Regions from separate parts of the Paraburkholderia sp. RL17-368-BIF-A genome, predicted to be linked through region 3. Evidence: predicted binding sites of a transcription regulator. Region 3 holds the regulator's gene; each other region holds the start of a gene.
What was found. The regulator LexA, encoded in region 3, represses DNA repair genes until DNA is damaged. The targets are predictions, from matches to a motif close to ACTGTATNNNNATACAGT.

Region 1: the regulator LexA is predicted to act here: its motif matches at 2,405-2,422, upstream of recA (recombinase RecA).
Region 2: the regulator LexA is predicted to act here: its motif matches at 2,730-2,747, upstream of P0D87_RS25720 (ATP-dependent helicase).

The regions. Positions count from the first base shown of each region.
Region 1 covers NZ_JARESN010000007.1:71,377-76,872, forward strand. Annotated here, with positions in the region: gene P0D87_RS14155 (sensor histidine kinase) at 1-1,481, opposite strand, end outside; gene P0D87_RS14160 (response regulator transcription factor) at 1,490-2,269, opposite strand; gene recA (recombinase RecA) at 2,503-3,576, shown strand; gene recX (recombination regulator RecX) at 3,584-4,429, shown strand; gene P0D87_RS14175 (DUF2889 domain-containing protein) at 4,698-5,402, shown strand; gene sucC (ADP-forming succinate--CoA ligase subunit beta) at 5,432-5,496, shown strand, end outside.
Region 2 covers NZ_JARESN010000018.1:49,649-55,144, forward strand. Annotated here, with positions in the region: gene P0D87_RS25715 (DUF4088 family protein) at 1-92, shown strand, start outside; gene P0D87_RS25720 (ATP-dependent helicase) at 512-2,689, opposite strand; gene P0D87_RS25725 (hypothetical protein) at 2,948-3,229, opposite strand; gene P0D87_RS25730 (hypothetical protein) at 3,338-3,808, opposite strand; gene P0D87_RS25735 (RNA-binding S4 domain-containing protein) at 4,153-4,371, shown strand; gene P0D87_RS25740 (MATE family efflux transporter) at 4,687-5,496, shown strand, end outside.
Region 3 covers NZ_JARESN010000001.1:333,867-339,362, reverse strand. Annotated here, with positions in the region: gene nodI (nodulation factor ABC transporter ATP-binding protein NodI) at 1-725, opposite strand, end outside; gene P0D87_RS01470 (universal stress protein) at 1,001-1,465, shown strand; gene P0D87_RS01465 (DUF2939 domain-containing protein) at 1,551-2,258, opposite strand; gene P0D87_RS01460 (hypothetical protein) at 2,388-2,768, opposite strand; gene lexA (transcriptional repressor LexA) at 2,876-3,538, opposite strand; gene P0D87_RS01450 (sulfate ABC transporter substrate-binding protein) at 3,850-4,908, shown strand; gene cysT (sulfate ABC transporter permease subunit CysT) at 5,061-5,496, shown strand, end outside.

The sequences.
Region 1 (5,496 bases), on a different contig from region 3:
GCGAGCCGCGGCGCGGTTTGATAGACGTTGTCGTCGATGGTCAGCTCGCCGCCGTGCATCGTCGCGATTTCGCGGACGATCGCAAGCCCGAGGCCGCTGCCGTCGCCTTCGCGGCCGAGAATCCGGTAAAAGCGCTCGACGACCCGCGAACGTTCGGCGGCTGGAATGCCGATACCGGTGTCTTCCACTTCGAGATGCACGAGCCGCGCGGCGGCGTCGTGCCTCACTCTTACGGTGATGCGGCCGCCCGCCGGCGTGTAGCGGATCGCGTTGTCGATCAGGTTCGACAACATCTCGCGCAGCATGACCGGATTGCCGTCGACCTCGACGGGTTCGTCCGGCGCCTCGTAACCCAAATCCATCTGCTTGGCGAGCGCGGCCTGCACCCAGTCGCGCACGGCATTGCGCGCGACTTCCGTCACTTCCACCGGCGTGAAGATCTGCCCGGACATGCGGTTTTCGGCGCGCGCGAGCGCAAGCAGTTGCGTGACGAGCCGCGCCGCGTGCTCCGAACTCGTCGCGATCTGCTCGAGCGAGCGATGCACTTCCGCCGACGCGTCTTGCCGCAGCGCCAGCTCAGCCTGAGTGCGCAGGCCGGCGAGCGGCGTTTTCATCTGATGCGCGGCGTCGGCGATAAAGCGCTTTTGCAATTCCATGTTCTGCTCGAGGCGCGTCAGCAAATCATTGAACGACGTGACGAGCGGCTCGATCTCCGGCGGCGCGCGACGCGCCTCGAGCGGCGACAGATCGTCGGGCCGACGCGCGCGGATGTGCGCCTGCAGCGCGTGCAGCGGCGCGAGGCCGCGCGAAAGGCCGAACCACACGAGCAGGATCGCGAGCGGCAGGATCACGAACTGCGGCAGGATCACGCCTTTGATGATGTCGTTGGCGAGCTGGCTGCGTTTGTCGAGCGTCTCGGCGACCTGCACGAGCACCGGCTCCGCGCCGGGCGTCTGCGGGAATTCGACCGTCGTATAGGCCACGCGGATGTCGTTGCCGCGCAGCATGTCGTCCCGGAAAGCGACAAGGCCCGGTTGCGGCCGGTCGTCTTCGTGCGGCAGCGGCATGTCGCGCTCGCCCGCCACCAGCTCGCCCCGCGTGCCGAGCACCTGATAGAAAACACTGTCGACGTTGTCCGTCCGCAAAAAGTCGCGCGTGGAATCGGGCAGCGTCAGTTCGGCCACGCCGTTGACCGGATGAATCTGCCGAGCGAGCACGTAGGCGTCGGTTTCCAGCGCGCGGTCGAACGGCCCGTTCGCGATCGATTTGGCGACCAGATACGTGACCGCGAGGCTCATTGGCCAGAGCAGCAGCAAAGGCGCGAGCATCCAGTCGAGAATTTCGCCGAATAGCGAGCGGGGGCGCGCCTCGGCGGCGGCTTCGGTTTCGTCGGGCGGGGCGAACGGATTGGCGTAGCGCTCGTCGCGCGCCTCGTCGAGGTCCGCCGCGCGGGCCGTCGCGCGATCTGCGCGTGCGGACATGATGTGCTCTATTTGTAGTGGTGACTCGCCGGCATTCCGCCGGCCGGCGTTGACGGCGATGGTGCCGGTTCGGGCTCGGCGGGTGTGGTTGCCGCCGCATTCGCACTGGCATTCGCGGGCGCGACCGCTTTCTCGAGGCAGTAGCCGAGCCCTCGCACGGTGATGATGCGCACGCCGCTCGGCTCGATTTTCTTGCGCAGCCGGTGCACATAGACCTCGATTGCGTTGTTGCTGACTTCCTCGCCCCATTCGCAAAGATGGTCGACGAGCTGTTCCTTCGAAACCAGCCGGCCGATCCGTTGCAGCAGCACTTCGAGAAGACCCAGTTCGCGCGCGGACAGGTCGATCACCTGATCGTTGATATAGGCGATCCGGCCCACCTGATCGAAGCCCAGCGAACCGTGCCGCACGATCGTCGGACCGCCGCCCGCGCCGCGCCGCGTGAGCGCGCGTACACGCGCTTCGAGTTCGTTGAGGGCAAACGGTTTGGCCATGTAGTCGTCGGCGCCGAGGTCGAGGCCCTTGACGCGCTCGTCGACGCTGTCCGCGGCGGTCAGAATCAGCACCGGCAGGTTCGAATTGCGCGCGCGCAGGCGGCGCAGCACTTCGAGCCCGGACATGCGCGGCAGGCCGAGATCGAGAATCAGCAGATCGAAACTTTGCATCGACAGCGCGGTGTCGGCCTCGACGCCGCTCTTCACGTGATCCACGGCATAGGCCGATTGGCGGAGTGATCGAACGAGACCGTCCGCGAGTATGCTGTCGTCTTCGGCAATCAGAATTCGCATGATGCGCCAGCTCAGGGCCTTGGCCGGCACCTCGGGTGTCCCCGCGGCGCACAGCGGTCTCCGAATCATTGTGGGTGGTTGGGCGGCGCGACAGTAAAAATGCGCGTTCGCATCAGAATCACGCTTGCCAAAACCACTGTTTTTTTATACAGTGTCTGAGTTTCGTGTGCTGTCCTTCAAAACTGGACGACACATCTGCCTCAGACGCCGTTCATCATAGCAAAGGACGATTCATGGAAGAAAGCAAGAAAGGCTCGGCTGGACTGACTGCTGAAAAGAGCAAGGCACTCGCTGCCGCCCTCGCGCAGATCGAAAAGCAGTTCGGCAAAGGGTCGGTCATGCGGCTCGGCGCAGGTGAGGTAGTCGAAGACATCCAGGTCGTTTCCACCGGATCGCTCGGCCTCGACATCGCGTTGGGCGTCGGCGGTTTGCCGCGTGGCCGCGTGGTCGAAATCTACGGTCCGGAGTCGTCGGGTAAGACCACGCTGACGCTGCAAGTCATCGCGGAAATGCAGAAGATCGGCGGCACGGCAGCGTTTATCGACGCGGAACACGCGCTCGACATTCAATACGCGGGCAAGCTCGGCGTGAACGTGAACGACCTGCTGGTGTCGCAGCCGGACACGGGCGAGCAGGCGCTGGAAATTGCCGATGCACTGGTGCGCTCGGGCTCGATCGACATGATCGTGATCGACTCGGTCGCGGCGCTTGTGCCGAAGGCTGAAATTGAAGGCGAAATGGGCGACTCGCTGCCGGGTCTGCAAGCGCGTCTTATGTCGCAAGCGCTGCGCAAGCTCACGGGCACGATCAAGCGCACCAACTGCCTCGTGATCTTCATCAACCAGATCCGCATGAAGATCGGCGTGATGTTCGGCAATCCGGAAACCACCACCGGCGGTAATGCGCTCAAGTTCTACGCGTCGGTGCGTCTCGACATTCGCCGCATCGGCTCGATCAAGAAGAACGACGAAGTGATCGGCAACGAAACGCGCGTGAAGGTGGTCAAGAACAAGGTTTCGCCACCGTTCCGCGAGGCGATCTTCGACATTCTGTACGGCGAGGGTATTTCGCGTCAGGGCGAAATTATCGACTTGGGCGTGCAGGCCAAAATCGTCGACAAGGCCGGCGCGTGGTACAGCTATAGCGGTGAGCGTATCGGCCAGGGCAAGGACAATGCGCGTGAATTCCTGCGCGAAAATCCGGATATCGCTCGTGAGATCGAGAACCGCATCCGCGAATCGCTGGGTGTGAATGCAATGGCCGAGGCAGTGACCGGCGCAGGCGCAGAAGTCGCGGACGAAGAGTAACCACTACGTGATACGCAAGGGCCGGCCATTGTCCAATTCTGGACGCAACGTGGGCGGCCCGCGTAATGACGGGAGCGATTCGCCCGAACGTTCGGCGCATGCGGATCTATCCGAAACATCGGATCGCTTTGATCCGTTCGATCGGCCTGAACCGTTCGACGCACACGATCGCGCCGCAGGCCGTGGCCTGCGGCGCGCGCTGTTGCCAGGTCAGCCCGACCAGTCCGCTGAGGCTACCTACACGCGCTCGAGTGAGTCGCGCGGCTCACGCAACTCGCGTAACAACTCACGCAGCTCGCTTCGTTCGCATGGGTCAAGCGGCTCACGCAGCACATCTGCCTCAGACCAAACACCCGGCGACGCAGATCCCGCCCCAAGCGAAGCAAAAAAATCCCAACGCCCAGCACGTTCGCTCAAAGGACGCGCGCTCGGCTACCTATCGCGCCGCGAATATAGCCGCAGTGAACTTGCACGCAAGCTGAAGCCCTTCGTCGAAGAAAGCGATTCGCTCGATACGCTGCTCGACACGCTCGAAGCCGAAAACTGGCTATCCGATTCCCGCTTCGCCGAAAGCCTGATTCATCGTCGTTCGTCGCGACTGGGTGCGAGCCGCATCGTTGGCGAATTGAAGCAGCACGCGGTGGATCGCACGCTCGTCGACGAAGCGAGCGCTCAATTACGCGAAACGGAACTGGCGCGCGCCCAGGCCGTATGGCGCAAGAAGTTCGGTCAGCTTCCGGAGACCGCGGCTGAGCGCGCGAAGCAGGCGCGCTTTCTCGCGTCACGCGGCTTTTCTGGCGCGACGATCGGCAAAATCCTCAAAGGTATCGACGAAGAATGGAGCGGTGAATAACGGCGAAGGCGGCGACTAGCAGCGAAGGGCGCGAAATGACGCGAAACGGCGGAAAGTGCCGCGAAGCGCCAGAAGCAGGACAAGCACCACAAGTCCCACCAAACCGCATCACCCACACTAACGCTTCAACCCAACCTTCCCCCCACCAACTCCAGCCATAACCCCACCCATAACCGGCCAGCAGGCCGTCCCCGCCGCATTCCGGGCTGTCCCGAATACCCAGTATGCTAAAATTCACGCGTTTTCCAATTCGGCCTTTCCTTTCCGCATGCCGCTTTCCTCGTCAGTGCCCCGTCAATTGCGCCATCGTCGCGCAATCCGGGCGGAAGCTTATGAACGAGCCGATGGCCTGTGGGATGTGGAAGCGTGCTTGACCGACGAAAAGCCACGCGACGTGGTCCTTGCGTCGGGCGTCCGGCCCAATGGTCAACCGATCCATGAACTCTGGCTTCGCATCACCATCGATCGCAAGCTCAATGTCGTCGACGCCGAGGCGTCGTCCGACTGGGTGCCCTATCCTGGGCTCTGCCAAGCCAGCAATCCCGCCTATCGTGCCCTCATCGGGCTCAATCTGTTCCACAACTTCCGTCGCGATGCTGCCCGTTTGCTGGCCGGCACGGCGGGTTGCACGCATCTCACCGAGCTGTGCGCGATCCTGCCGACCGCAGCGATCCAGGCGTTCGCCGGCGACGTATGGAACACCGGTGACAGCACGCCAGGCGCGAGTGCAAGTTCAGAAAGCGAGTCGACCGACGGCACCGCCGAACGTCTAAACGAAAAACCGCCATTCCAGTTGGGACGCTGCCACGCGCTGCGTTTCGACGGGGAGGCAGTGCAGCAGTTTTACCCGCGCTGGTATGGCCATGCGCCACGCCCAGCAGACCGCCCGGCATCGCCAGACAACGGGGCGGCCCGCCACGAAGGCAGGGGCAATGCGCCCGGCATGTTGGACGGTAGCGGAAGCGATGTTTAATCCAACTCTCAGACTGAAGGGAATCACGCATGAAGATTCACGAGTACCAGGGTAAGGAAATCCTGCGGAAATTCGGCGTCGCGGTACCGCGCGG
Region 2 (5,496 bases), on a different contig from region 3:
ACGACGTGTTTTCGCGGATGGCGGCCTGGCTGCGCAACTTTTTCGTTCCGCCGCGTCCGACGCCTCAGCAGCAGCAACGTCAGTCGCGGTGAGCGTGGTGAGCGCTTAGCCGCTTTCCGGGTAATTTGTGGCTGCGGTCAGTGGCGCGGTGGTCCTTGGGCGCGGTGGTCTTGGCGCGGTGGTCTTGGCGCGGTGGTCTTGGCGCTGTGGTCTTGGCGCTGTGGTCTTGGCGCGGTGGTCTTGGCGCGGTGGTCTTGGCGCGGTGGTCTTGGCGCGGTGGTCTTGGCGCGGTGGTCTTGGCGCGGTGGTCTTTGGGTGCTGCGGCCTTTGGCGCTGCGGTCTTTGGCCGCGGTGGCCGCCTCGCGTGGCTGCTTCCGGGGCATTGGGGCGCTGCGGCCTCTGGTCACCTTGCTCGCCCCCGCCGCGCCGCTAGCGCCCCGCCGCACTTGTCTCGCCGATGACTGCTCCGGCAAGCCGCCAGCAACCGGCTATAACCGGCTATAACCGGCTCTCAATCCCACATCTTCCTAAGCCTCGCCCCAATCTCGATCTTCGCCTGCGCCGCCGCGGCCAGCCCGGCGGCTGTCGGCGCGCTCGCCACGGGCACGCGCGGCCACGCATAAGCGTCGAACAAGGGCATCAGATGCGCGGGAATGAAGCGCGTGCGCGACGCCCACACATGGCGGTCGCCGAGATGCGTCTGGTTGTGCACGTAAAAGCGCTGCGGCACGACGATATGCAGATCTTCCTTCGCGCGCGTCATCGCCACGTAGAGCAGACGGCGCTCCTCGTCGATTTCGTCTTCGCTGCCCGTGCCGAGGTCGGACGGAATGCAGCCGTCGACACCATTCAGCACGAACACGTTGCGCCACTCCTGCCCCTTCGCCGAATGGATGGTGGACAGGATCAGATAGTCCTCGTCGATGAGCGGCACGCCCGATTCGTCGCTGGTGGCGTCGGGCGGATCGAGCGTCAGTTCGGTCAGAAAGCGTTCGCGCGACGCATAGGTGCCCGCGATGCTTTCCATCTGCAGCACGTCGGCATGGCGGATCGCGGCGTCTTCGTGATTGCGCGCGAGGTGCGGCTCGTACCAGCGCCGCACCATCTCGAACTCGGCGGGCCACGGCGTCTGCCGCCCGTACACGCTCGACATCAGCCTGACGAACGGATGCCAGTCCTCCTGCGCGCGGGGCGGCGGCGCGAACGCCGCGAGCGCGTTGGCCGCCGAGTTGGCCAGACTCTCGGCCACAGTCCCGGCCGGATTGCCGACACCGCCGCCGACAGCGACACCGGCGCCGGCACGAGCGACGATCTCGTCCAGCACCTTCGCGGCGGTGGCCGGCCCGACGCCCGGCAGCAGTTGCACGACCCGGAAGCCGGCCACGCGATCGCGCGGATTCTCGGCCCAGCGCAGCACGGCAAGCACGTCCTTCACATGCACCGAATCGAGAAACTTGAGTCCGCCGAACTTGACGAACGGGATGTTGCGCCGCGTAAGCTCGATTTCGAGCGCGGCGCTGTGATGCGCGGCGCGAAACAGCACCGCCTGCGATTTCAGCTTCATGCCTTGCTCGCGCGCTTCGAGCACCTGTTCGACGACGTAGCGCGCCTGGTCGGCCTCGTCGGCGACGGTCACGAGACGCGGGCGTTGCGCCGATGCCTTATCGGTCCACAAGTTCTTCGTGTAGCGCTCGCTGGCCAGTTCGATCACGGCATTGGACGCGGCGAGAATCGGCTGCGTCGAACGGTAATTGCGCTCGAGCGTGATCTGCGTGGCGGGCGGATCGAATTGCGCCGGAAAGTCGAGAATGTTGCGCACGGTCGCGCCGCGAAACGAATAGATCGACTGGGCGTCGTCGCCGACCACGGTCAGGCCGCGGCCGTCGGGCTTCAGCGCGAGCAGGATGGACGCCTGCAGGCGGTTGGTGTCCTGATACTCGTCGACGAGCACATGATCGAAGCGCGCCGACAGATCCGCGGCAATGGCCGGCTCGGCGGCCATGTGCGACCAGTAGAGCAGCAGATCGTCGTAATCGAGCACGCTTTGCTTCTGTTTGGCGTCGACATAAGCGGCGAACAGCATGCGCAAATCCGCCTCCCATTCGCGGCACCACGGAAACGCGCTGTCCAGAACCTGGCCGAGCGACGCGCCCGTGTTCACCACGCGCGAATAGATCGCGAAGCAGGTGCTCTTGGCCGGAAAGCGCCGTTCTTTCGCCGACAGCCCGAGTTCATGGCGCACCAGGTTCATCAGGTCGGCGGAATCCTCACGGTCGTTGATCGTGAAGGCCGGCGCAAGGCCGATCAGCTCCGCATATTCGCGCAACAGCCGCGCGCCGACGCTATGGAAGGTGCCCGCCCACGTCAGCCCTTGCGCGAGCGCGGCGCGCGTGCCGAGCGCCGCGGTGGCGATGCGCGTGACGCGGCGAGTCATTTCGAGCGCCGCGCGGCGCGAGAACGTGAGCAGCAGAATCCGCCGGGGATCGGCGCCTTTCACCATCAGATTCGCGACGCGATGCGCGAGCGTGTTGGTCTTGCCGGAACCCGCGCCCGCGATCACCAGTAACGCGCCGGGCGGTGCGTGCGGCGTATCCGCGCCGTATTCGACGGCCTCGCGCTGCGCGTCGTTGAGCTTCGTGAGCCAGGCGGCGGCGTCGGATGGCGGCGGAGATTCGGCGACGGAAAGCACGTTTTTTGGCAGGCATTGGATGGATTGGGGAGCGACGCATACTGTATATCCATACAACCCTGGCGCACAAGCGCCCTTTTTTTCGCGGACGGCCGCGGGCGTTGTAGGCAGACTCAGCGCGGGACGCGTGGCGCCGTATGGCGTCGGCAGCCAGCAAGCCCGAGCCAGAAAACACAACGGCCCGTTCGCTTCACGCTGAACGGGCCGTCATAGACCAGCAAGCCTTCCGGCTCCTTCATCGCGCCGAGAGCCAGAACCCTACTGCTTCTTGGCATCCTTCAAATTGGCCTCGGCATTAGCCTTATCGGCGTCGGCTTGCGCCTCAGTCTTTTCCTTGTTGGCCTTGGCTTGCGCGACAGCCGCCTTCTTGTCCGCCTTCGACTGCTCCTTCGCCGCCTTCTTGTCGGCGTGCGTGACCGGGGCGGCGGCCGGATCGCTAGCCTGGGCGAAAGCCACCGACGACAGGCAGCCCGCGATCATCAGCGCGCAAAGCCGGCCAGCGGCGGATTTCATCGACTTCGTAGATTGAGTGCTGTTCATGCGATACCTCCTTGCCAAATCTAAATCTCATGGGCCCGGGCGAGAGCGCGTCGCGCCCGGGCGCAAGTCCGACGTGCCGGGCGCATCGCGCCCCGACGCGACCGGCGATTAATGCTTGACCTCGCCGCCGTCGGTCTGCGCGCCGGCCTGGCCCTGCATGTTCATCTTCATTTCGTTGCTGGCGGCCTGCTTGTCCGCCTTCATGTTGATCTTCGCGTCGCGCACCTGCTCCGTGTACTCGGACTTCGCGGCCTTCTGCTGCTGCTTCAACTCGGCCTTCGATGCCTTCTTCGACGCGCGGTATTCCGCGCTCGCCTTCGCGTTCGCTTCGCGCTTCTGGACGAGCGGATCGGCCGAGCCCGGCGCCGTCAGACGCGTCGGCGGCGGCGTGACCGGCTGCACGCCCTGCGCTGCCGGCGCGACATCGGCGCCCGGCGTCTGTGCCTGAAGTTGCGCTTGCGTATTCACGCCCGCGGCCGGCTGGATCGGCTGAACGGGTTGGCTGGTCTGCGCCACAGCCGCGGTGGCGGCAAAGGCGGTCATGGCGGTACCGATCAGTAGCGTACGAATCTGGGTCATGGCGATTTCCTCTTCAGGTTGTCGTGATGTGAGCCGTCCGGCGCCGCGTCGGCGGCGCTTTGCAGGACGCCTCCCGGTCTGCTCACAGCCGAACAAATTTTCGGCAAGCTTTGCTGCTGAGACCCACTTTACGAGTGAAGTCGTTTCGTGGCGACCGGTGTTACGCGACGTTTCACTTTCTGACAAGCGCATAACATCTGCTTGCATTTGCTTGCGATGCGCTCGCCGACGCGCGGCCGGCATCCGCAATGACGCGGGCAAACGCACTGGCAAACACAGCGCGCCTTCTTCAGGGCAAGCTTGTGGCTTATGATGCGAACCCCTCGCCTGAAGGTGCAACGCCCATGCCCAACCTCGATTTCACGCTCACTGGCGACTACGTCGAACTCCACAATCTGCTGAAGATTACGGGACTCGCGGACAGCGGCGGCCAGGCCAAACTGATGGTCGCCGACGGCGCGGTGACCGTCGACGGCCGCGTCGAAACGCGTAAAACGTGCAAGATCCGCGCGGGTCAGGTGGTGCTGCTCGGCGACACGCGAATCGCCGTCCACGAGGCGTGACGCGGGCGCTGCGCCGGACCACGAGATTCCGCAGCCGGCTCGCGCACCAAAAACGTGCGTTCTCCATCGACAGTTCAGCGGCCACACAATAAGCTGTTGGTTTTGCCAGACACGCGCATGGGCCGAGGTCGTCGGCTTCGGATTCATGGCTGCACGCGCCATCGCAGGAGAGCGCGAACTTTTAGCCGCCGCCGCGTCCGCCGCTTGCGGGCGCCTCGTGCGCCGGCCGCTACGCCGTGCGTAAGCCGCGCCGTCCGCAAGCTAATGCCGCTGTCGTCCAACGCGCTGTCCCGATCCGCTCAATACGCACGCTCCATGACTCAATCCGGCTTCACCCGGTCCGCCGCCCCGCCGCCGACTTTCTCGCGCCACGCCGCCGACACCGCGCGGCTCGCCGCGCCGCTCGCGATCGCGCAACTGTCGCAAATGGCGATGGCCGTCACCGACACCATCCTGCTCGGCTCGCTCGGCCCCGACGCGCTCGCGGCCGGCGGCCTCGGCGCGAATCTCTTCTTCGTCGTGGTGACGCTGCTGCAGGGCGTGCTGACGTCCGTCAGCGTGAGCGTCTCGCATGCGCGCGGCGCGCAGGACGAAAGCCGCGTGCCGCACATCTACTGGACGGGTTTCGTGCTGTCGGTGCTGCTGTCGGTGCCGGCGTTCGCGCTGCTGTCGTTCGCCACGCCGATCCTGCTCGCGTTCGGCGAGCCCGCGCTGCTCGCGCACAACGTCGGCGAATATGCGGCGGTGCTGCGCTGGGGCGCGCTCGGCAGCCTGATCGGCGTCGGTCTGATGCGCTCATTTTTGCCGGCGATCGGCGCGGCGCGGCGGCTCCTGTGGGTATCGCTTGTGAGCGTCGGCGTGAACGGCGTTCTGAACTACGGGCTGATTCACGGCGCGTACGGCCTGCCGCGGCTCGGTTTTCTTGGCTCGGCCGCCGCGACGTCAATCACCGTCTGGCTGACCGCGCTCGTGCTGATGGCGCTGTTGCACCTGCGGCCGCGCTATCGCCACTTCGTCGTCGCAACGCGCCCCAACGTGCCGCTGATGGGCGAGCTGTTCGGCATCGGCTGGCCTGTCGCGATCACTTATGGCGTGGAGTCGACGCTCTTTCTCGCGACCGGCCTG
Region 3 (5,496 bases):
GCGAGCGGATCGGGGCCGAAAATCTCGATCACGTCGCAACCGATTTCCGATTCGATCAGCGCCCTCGGCGCGCCTTCCGCGATCTTGCGTCCTTCTTCGATCACGCACAGCCGGTCGCATAACCGCTCGGCTTCCTCCATGAAATGCGTGGTCAGCAGGATCGTCTTGCCGCGCGCGAGCAGCGAGCGCAGCCGCTCCCAGATCAGATGCCGCGCCTGCGGGTCGAGGCCGGTGGTCGGCTCGTCCATGATCAGCACGTCGGGATCGTTGACGAGCGCCCGCGCGAGCGTCAGGCGCCGCTTCATGCCGCCCGACAGCTCGCTCACGCGCGCGTCGGCCTTGCTTTCCAGACGCGCGAATTCGAGCAGCGACGGCACCATCGCGCGGCATTGCGCGCCGCTCAGGCCAAAGTAGCGGCCGAAGACCAGCAGGTTCTCGCGGACGGTGAAGTCCGGATCGAGGTTATCGAACTGCGGCACGACGCCGACGCGTGCCCGCGCTACGCGCGCGCGGCCAGGAATCGGCTCGCCGCACAGATGGATTGCACCGGCGTCCGGCGCGGCGATGCCGAGCAGCATGCGCAACGTGGTCGTCTTGCCCGCGCCATTTGGTCCGAGCAGGCCAAAACATTCGCCGGTGTCGACGTGAAACGACAGTCCGTCGACAACCTTCTTTTCGCCGTAGCTTTTTTCAACCTGGTCGAACTGGATGGCGGTATCGGGCATGAATGAGATCGACGTCACGGAAAAGGCGCGAATGGCCGGGAAGGCTGCTCATTCTAGGCCATCGGCTGCGAACGGGTGGCCGCTGCGGCGCGCGGTCGGAGCCGCTTCTTGCACCGCCGCATGAACGCCGCCGACGCTGTCGCAACGGCGCGAAGCTCGTATGCACAAGGCAGGGGCACGCACGAGTTGCACTTAGCGTTTTCCATCCCTTGCAAGCTGAATTGCGGCGCACCATGATTAACTCAGACCGCGCTTTTGCGGAAAGGGGAAATACCATGGCGAGCTACCAGAAAATCCTGCTGTGCTACGACGGCTCGCGTGAAGGCCGCAAAGCGCTGCGCTGCGGCGCCGATCTTGCGCTGGACCTCAAAGCGGAAACGCATCTGCTCTCGGTCGTGGACATGCGCTCGAGCATCGCGCAAAGCGCGGGCCTGCTGACCGACATCGCGTGCGGCAGCTTCGAAAAGACCGCGCGGGACATCCTGCAAGAAGGCGTGGACTGGCTGACGGAGCGCGGCGTGCGGGCTCAAGGGCACTTTGCGTTCGGCCATCCGATCGACGAGATCGCCAATCTCGCCAATGAACTGCATGTCGACCTCGTAGTGGTCGGCCACCGCTGCCGCACCGGCTTGTCCCGATGGTGGATGGGCGCGGGCAACACGCCGCTGCTCGACCGCGTGTCGTGCAGTATCCTGGTGGCGTGTTCATCGGCGCAGGAGCAGCAGCAAGAGGCGGCCTGAGCACACGGCTCGCGCTTGCGAGCTTCGCGGTGCGAGTGCGGCTGTCGAATTCGCGAACTCCAACGCCCAAGCGCCGCGCTCCCGCTCACTCGTTCAGATTGACCGCGGCCAGCTTCCATGTGAACAGGCCTTCGCGCAGGAAGATCGCGGAGTAACGCGCGTCGCCGGCGCCGTGCTGGTATGTAACGACGAATTCGTTGATGCCGCGATAGCCGGCCGTGGTTTCTGGCGGCTGCGGCTGCGGCGGCGTGGCGCCATGCGCCGCGTTCCCTTCTCCACCGGAGTTAGCGCCACTGCCGGCTCTTTGATCCGCGCCGCTTTGATCCGCGCTATTAGCGCTGCCCGGCGCTCCCGGCGCAGGTCCATTTGCCGCAGCCGGATTGCTCGCAGCCGGCGGCGCCGGCGGCCGTTCGCCCGGTACGCCGCGCGGCGGCATGCCGTTGAGCAACGCGGCCACGCCGTCGGGCGTCGCATACGCATCGACTAGTGGGCCGATCAATGCGACGCCGATCATCGCGCCGATCGCGGCCAACGGGTTGCCGTTTCCGCGCGAGTCGAGCCGCCGCGTCAGCAAACCCGTCACCTGCTGCTTGAGGCTTTCGCGCAACGCCGGGAAATCGACGTACTGATTCACCGTCTGCGCGTCGCGCGCGTCGGCGGCGCGTTTGAGGTTGTTGAGTGCGATATACGGCGATGCATAGCCAAAGCCCAAGCCGGCGATTATCGCGATGACGATCAGCGCGACGACAAGCGGACGAGCACCGCGCTTCTTGCGTATTGATACTGCTGCCATGGGCCGGGATTCTCCATCAGGTGTGATCGAACGTGGACCGGCGTTGCGCCGAAACGATCCCCACTCATGATTCCCGTTCGATGCGACGAACGACGTTTCCCGCAACGCGCCCGCACACCTTACCGCACATCAGGACTCGAACACCGCGCCCTGGACGTTGGTTTCGTCGGCGATGCAACGGTCGATCATTCTGCACACCGCGTCCATGGTGCCGACCATGATGAGCCGCGACGGCCCGTGATAAACCCGCACCGGCGCCCGGCGCGCCGGCTCCGCGGTATTGAGCCCGGAATTCAGCGACACCCGCGCGAACGCCGGCAACGACGACGGCAACAAAGACGCCTGTAAGGATGACGAAGCGGCATGCGCACCGGAGCCGTTCACCGGCGAGTCGAACAGCGACGCAGTGGCGGCCGTGGATGCTTCAATCAGTGAGCAGGGCACCAGCTTGCGCAGATGGCGCAAACGGCCGAACTGGCGAAACGGCAACAGGCGGGCAAGGCGTTCCATGAGGCTCTCCGGGCGATTCAACGTGTGTGCTGCGGTAGTGAGTGGCAGGCGAGGGTTGATCCGCCTGTGTACGGTGTACTGACAGGCGACCAACCCGGCAGGCGCGATCAGAACTCGCCGGGGCGAATCAGACCGACAGCAATGCCTTCCAGCGCGAAGTCCGCACTGCCTGTCTCGACAAAGATGTTCTCGTAATCAGGGTTCTCGGCGATCAGCTCGATACCGTTGGGCCGGCGCTTCAGGCGCTTGACCGTGACGTCGTCGCCGAGGCGGGCAATGATGATCTGGCCGTCTTTCGCCTCGCTTCTTTTCTGCACGGCGAGCAGGTCGCCGTCGAAGATGCCCGCGTCGCGCATGGACAGGCCGCGCACCTTCAGCAGGTAGTCGGGCTTGCTTGAGAACAGCGCCGGGTCGCACGCATAGTGCTGCGCGATATGTTCCTGCGCGAGGATCGGGCTACCGGCCGCGACCCGCCCGATGAGCGGCAGCGACAGTTGCATGATGCTCGGATGCGGCAGCGTGAACTGATGCTGTGTGCCGTCCTGACCAAAGTCCTGGCTGGGCAGCAGACGGATGCCGCGCGACGCGCCGGCGGCGAGTTCGATCACGCCCTTGCGGGCAAGCGCCCGCAAATGCTCTTCGGCCGAATTGGCAGAGCTGAAGCCCAGCTCGGCGGCGATCTCCGCGCGGGTGGGCGGAAAGCCGGTGCGTTCGATCGCCCGGCGGATCAGATCGAAAACCTGCTGCTGTCGTGCGGTGAGTTTTGTCATGGCGCCACTGTATGTATGAACAGGTGACTGTATTTTTATACAGTATTCGGCGCAATTCAAGCTTTACTTTAAGTTCGCGCTCAAGCACCGCGCTGCAACGTCGTCAATCGACGTCCAAACATCGGTTTGCATGCCGCAACGCCTTGTCTGGCTGTCATTACCACTTTTGCGTATTAAAAAATGAGGAAACATTATTTTTAATGATGAAAGCCCTTCGATAGACTGGCCTCCAGTCGCGCTCATGTGCACGTGACCCGACGCAAAACAACACCACTCGCAGCTTTAGCGGACCAACACGCGGAGAACAGGACATGAATCATCGCAACACGGGGCGGGCACGGACAACCCATAAGGCGCGCACGCTCATCGCCGCGCTCGCATTCGGCGCGGCGGCCGCGCTCGGCGTAATTGGCACAATCGGCCAGGCGCAAGCCGCCGACAGCACGCTGCTGAACGTTTCCTACGACCCGACCCGCGAGCTCTATCAGGACGTGAACCAGGCGTTCGGCAAGGAGTGGAAGGCGAAGACCGGCGAAACGATCACGTTCAAGCAGTCGCATGGCGGCTCGGGCGCGCAGGCTCGCTCGGTGCTCGACGGCCTGCAGGCCGACGTCGTGACGCTTGCGCTCGCCTACGACATCGACGCGCTCGCCAACAAGGGCTTGATCGACAAGAACTGGCAGAAGCGCCTGCCCGACAACGCGTCGCCTTATACGTCGACGATCGTGTTCCTGGTGCGCAAGGGCAACCCCAAGCACATTAAGGATTGGGACGATCTGACGAAGCCGGGCGTGTCGATCGTGACGCCGAATCCGAAGACCTCGGGCGGCGCGCGCTGGAACTACCTGGCCGCGTGGGCGTATGCCGCGCATCAGCCGGGTGGCAACGACCAGAAGGCCAAGGAATTCGTCGGCAAGCTCTACAAGAACGCGGGCGTGCTCGATTCGGGCGCGCGCGGCGCGACCACCAGCTTCGTGCAACGCGGGATCGGCGACGTGCTGATCGCGTGGGAAAACGAGGCGTTCCTGTCGATCAAGGAATTCGGCACGGACAAGTTCGAAATCGTCGTGCCGTCGGTGAGTATTCTGGCCGAGCCGCCGGTCGCGGTGGTGGACAAGGTCGTCGACAAGCACGGCACGCGCAAGCTCGCCGAGGCGTATCTAAACTTCCTGTACAGCCAGGAAGGCCAGGAAATCGCCGCGAAGAACTTCTACCGTCCGCGTTCGAACAAGGTGCCGGCCGAGTTGACCGCGAAGTTTCCGAAGCTGAAGCTCTACACGGTCGACGATTCGTTCGGCGGCTGGACCAACGCGCAAAAGACGCACTTTGCCGACGGCGGCGTGTTCGATTCGATCTATCAGCCGCAGTAAGTAGCATCGTCCAGGTCCGCGCCGCAACCCGGCGCGGACAGGGCAAACGCGACGCGCCGTCAGGCGTCGTGAAGGAGCGCGCCGCGGGCGCGCTTTTGGCCGATCGGGACGCCGAGGCCTGCAACACGAGCATCAACTGAAAGAGTACGAGCATGACGACGTTGACCTTCCGAAAGCCGAGCGCGTTGCCCGGTTTTGGCCTGACCCTCGGCATCACGGTGGCTTATCTGAGCCTCGTGGTGCTCATTCCGCTCGCGGCGACATTTCTGAAAACGGCGACCCTCGACTGGAGCCAGTTCGTGCGCGCGGTCAGCTCGCCGCGCGTGCTTGCTTCATACCGGCTGACGTTTTTTTCCGCGCTCGGCGGCGCGCTGATCAACGCGGTGTTCGGCTTTCTGGTCGCGTGGGTGCTGGTGCGCTACACGTTTCCGTTCAAGCGCATCGTCGACGCGGTGGTCGATCTGCCGTTCGCGCTGCCGACGTCGGTGGCCGGCATTTCGCTCGCGGCCGTTTATGCGGGCAACGGCTGGATCGGACAGTTTCTCGAGCCGCTCGGCCTGAAGGTGGCCTTTACGCCGGTGGGCGTGC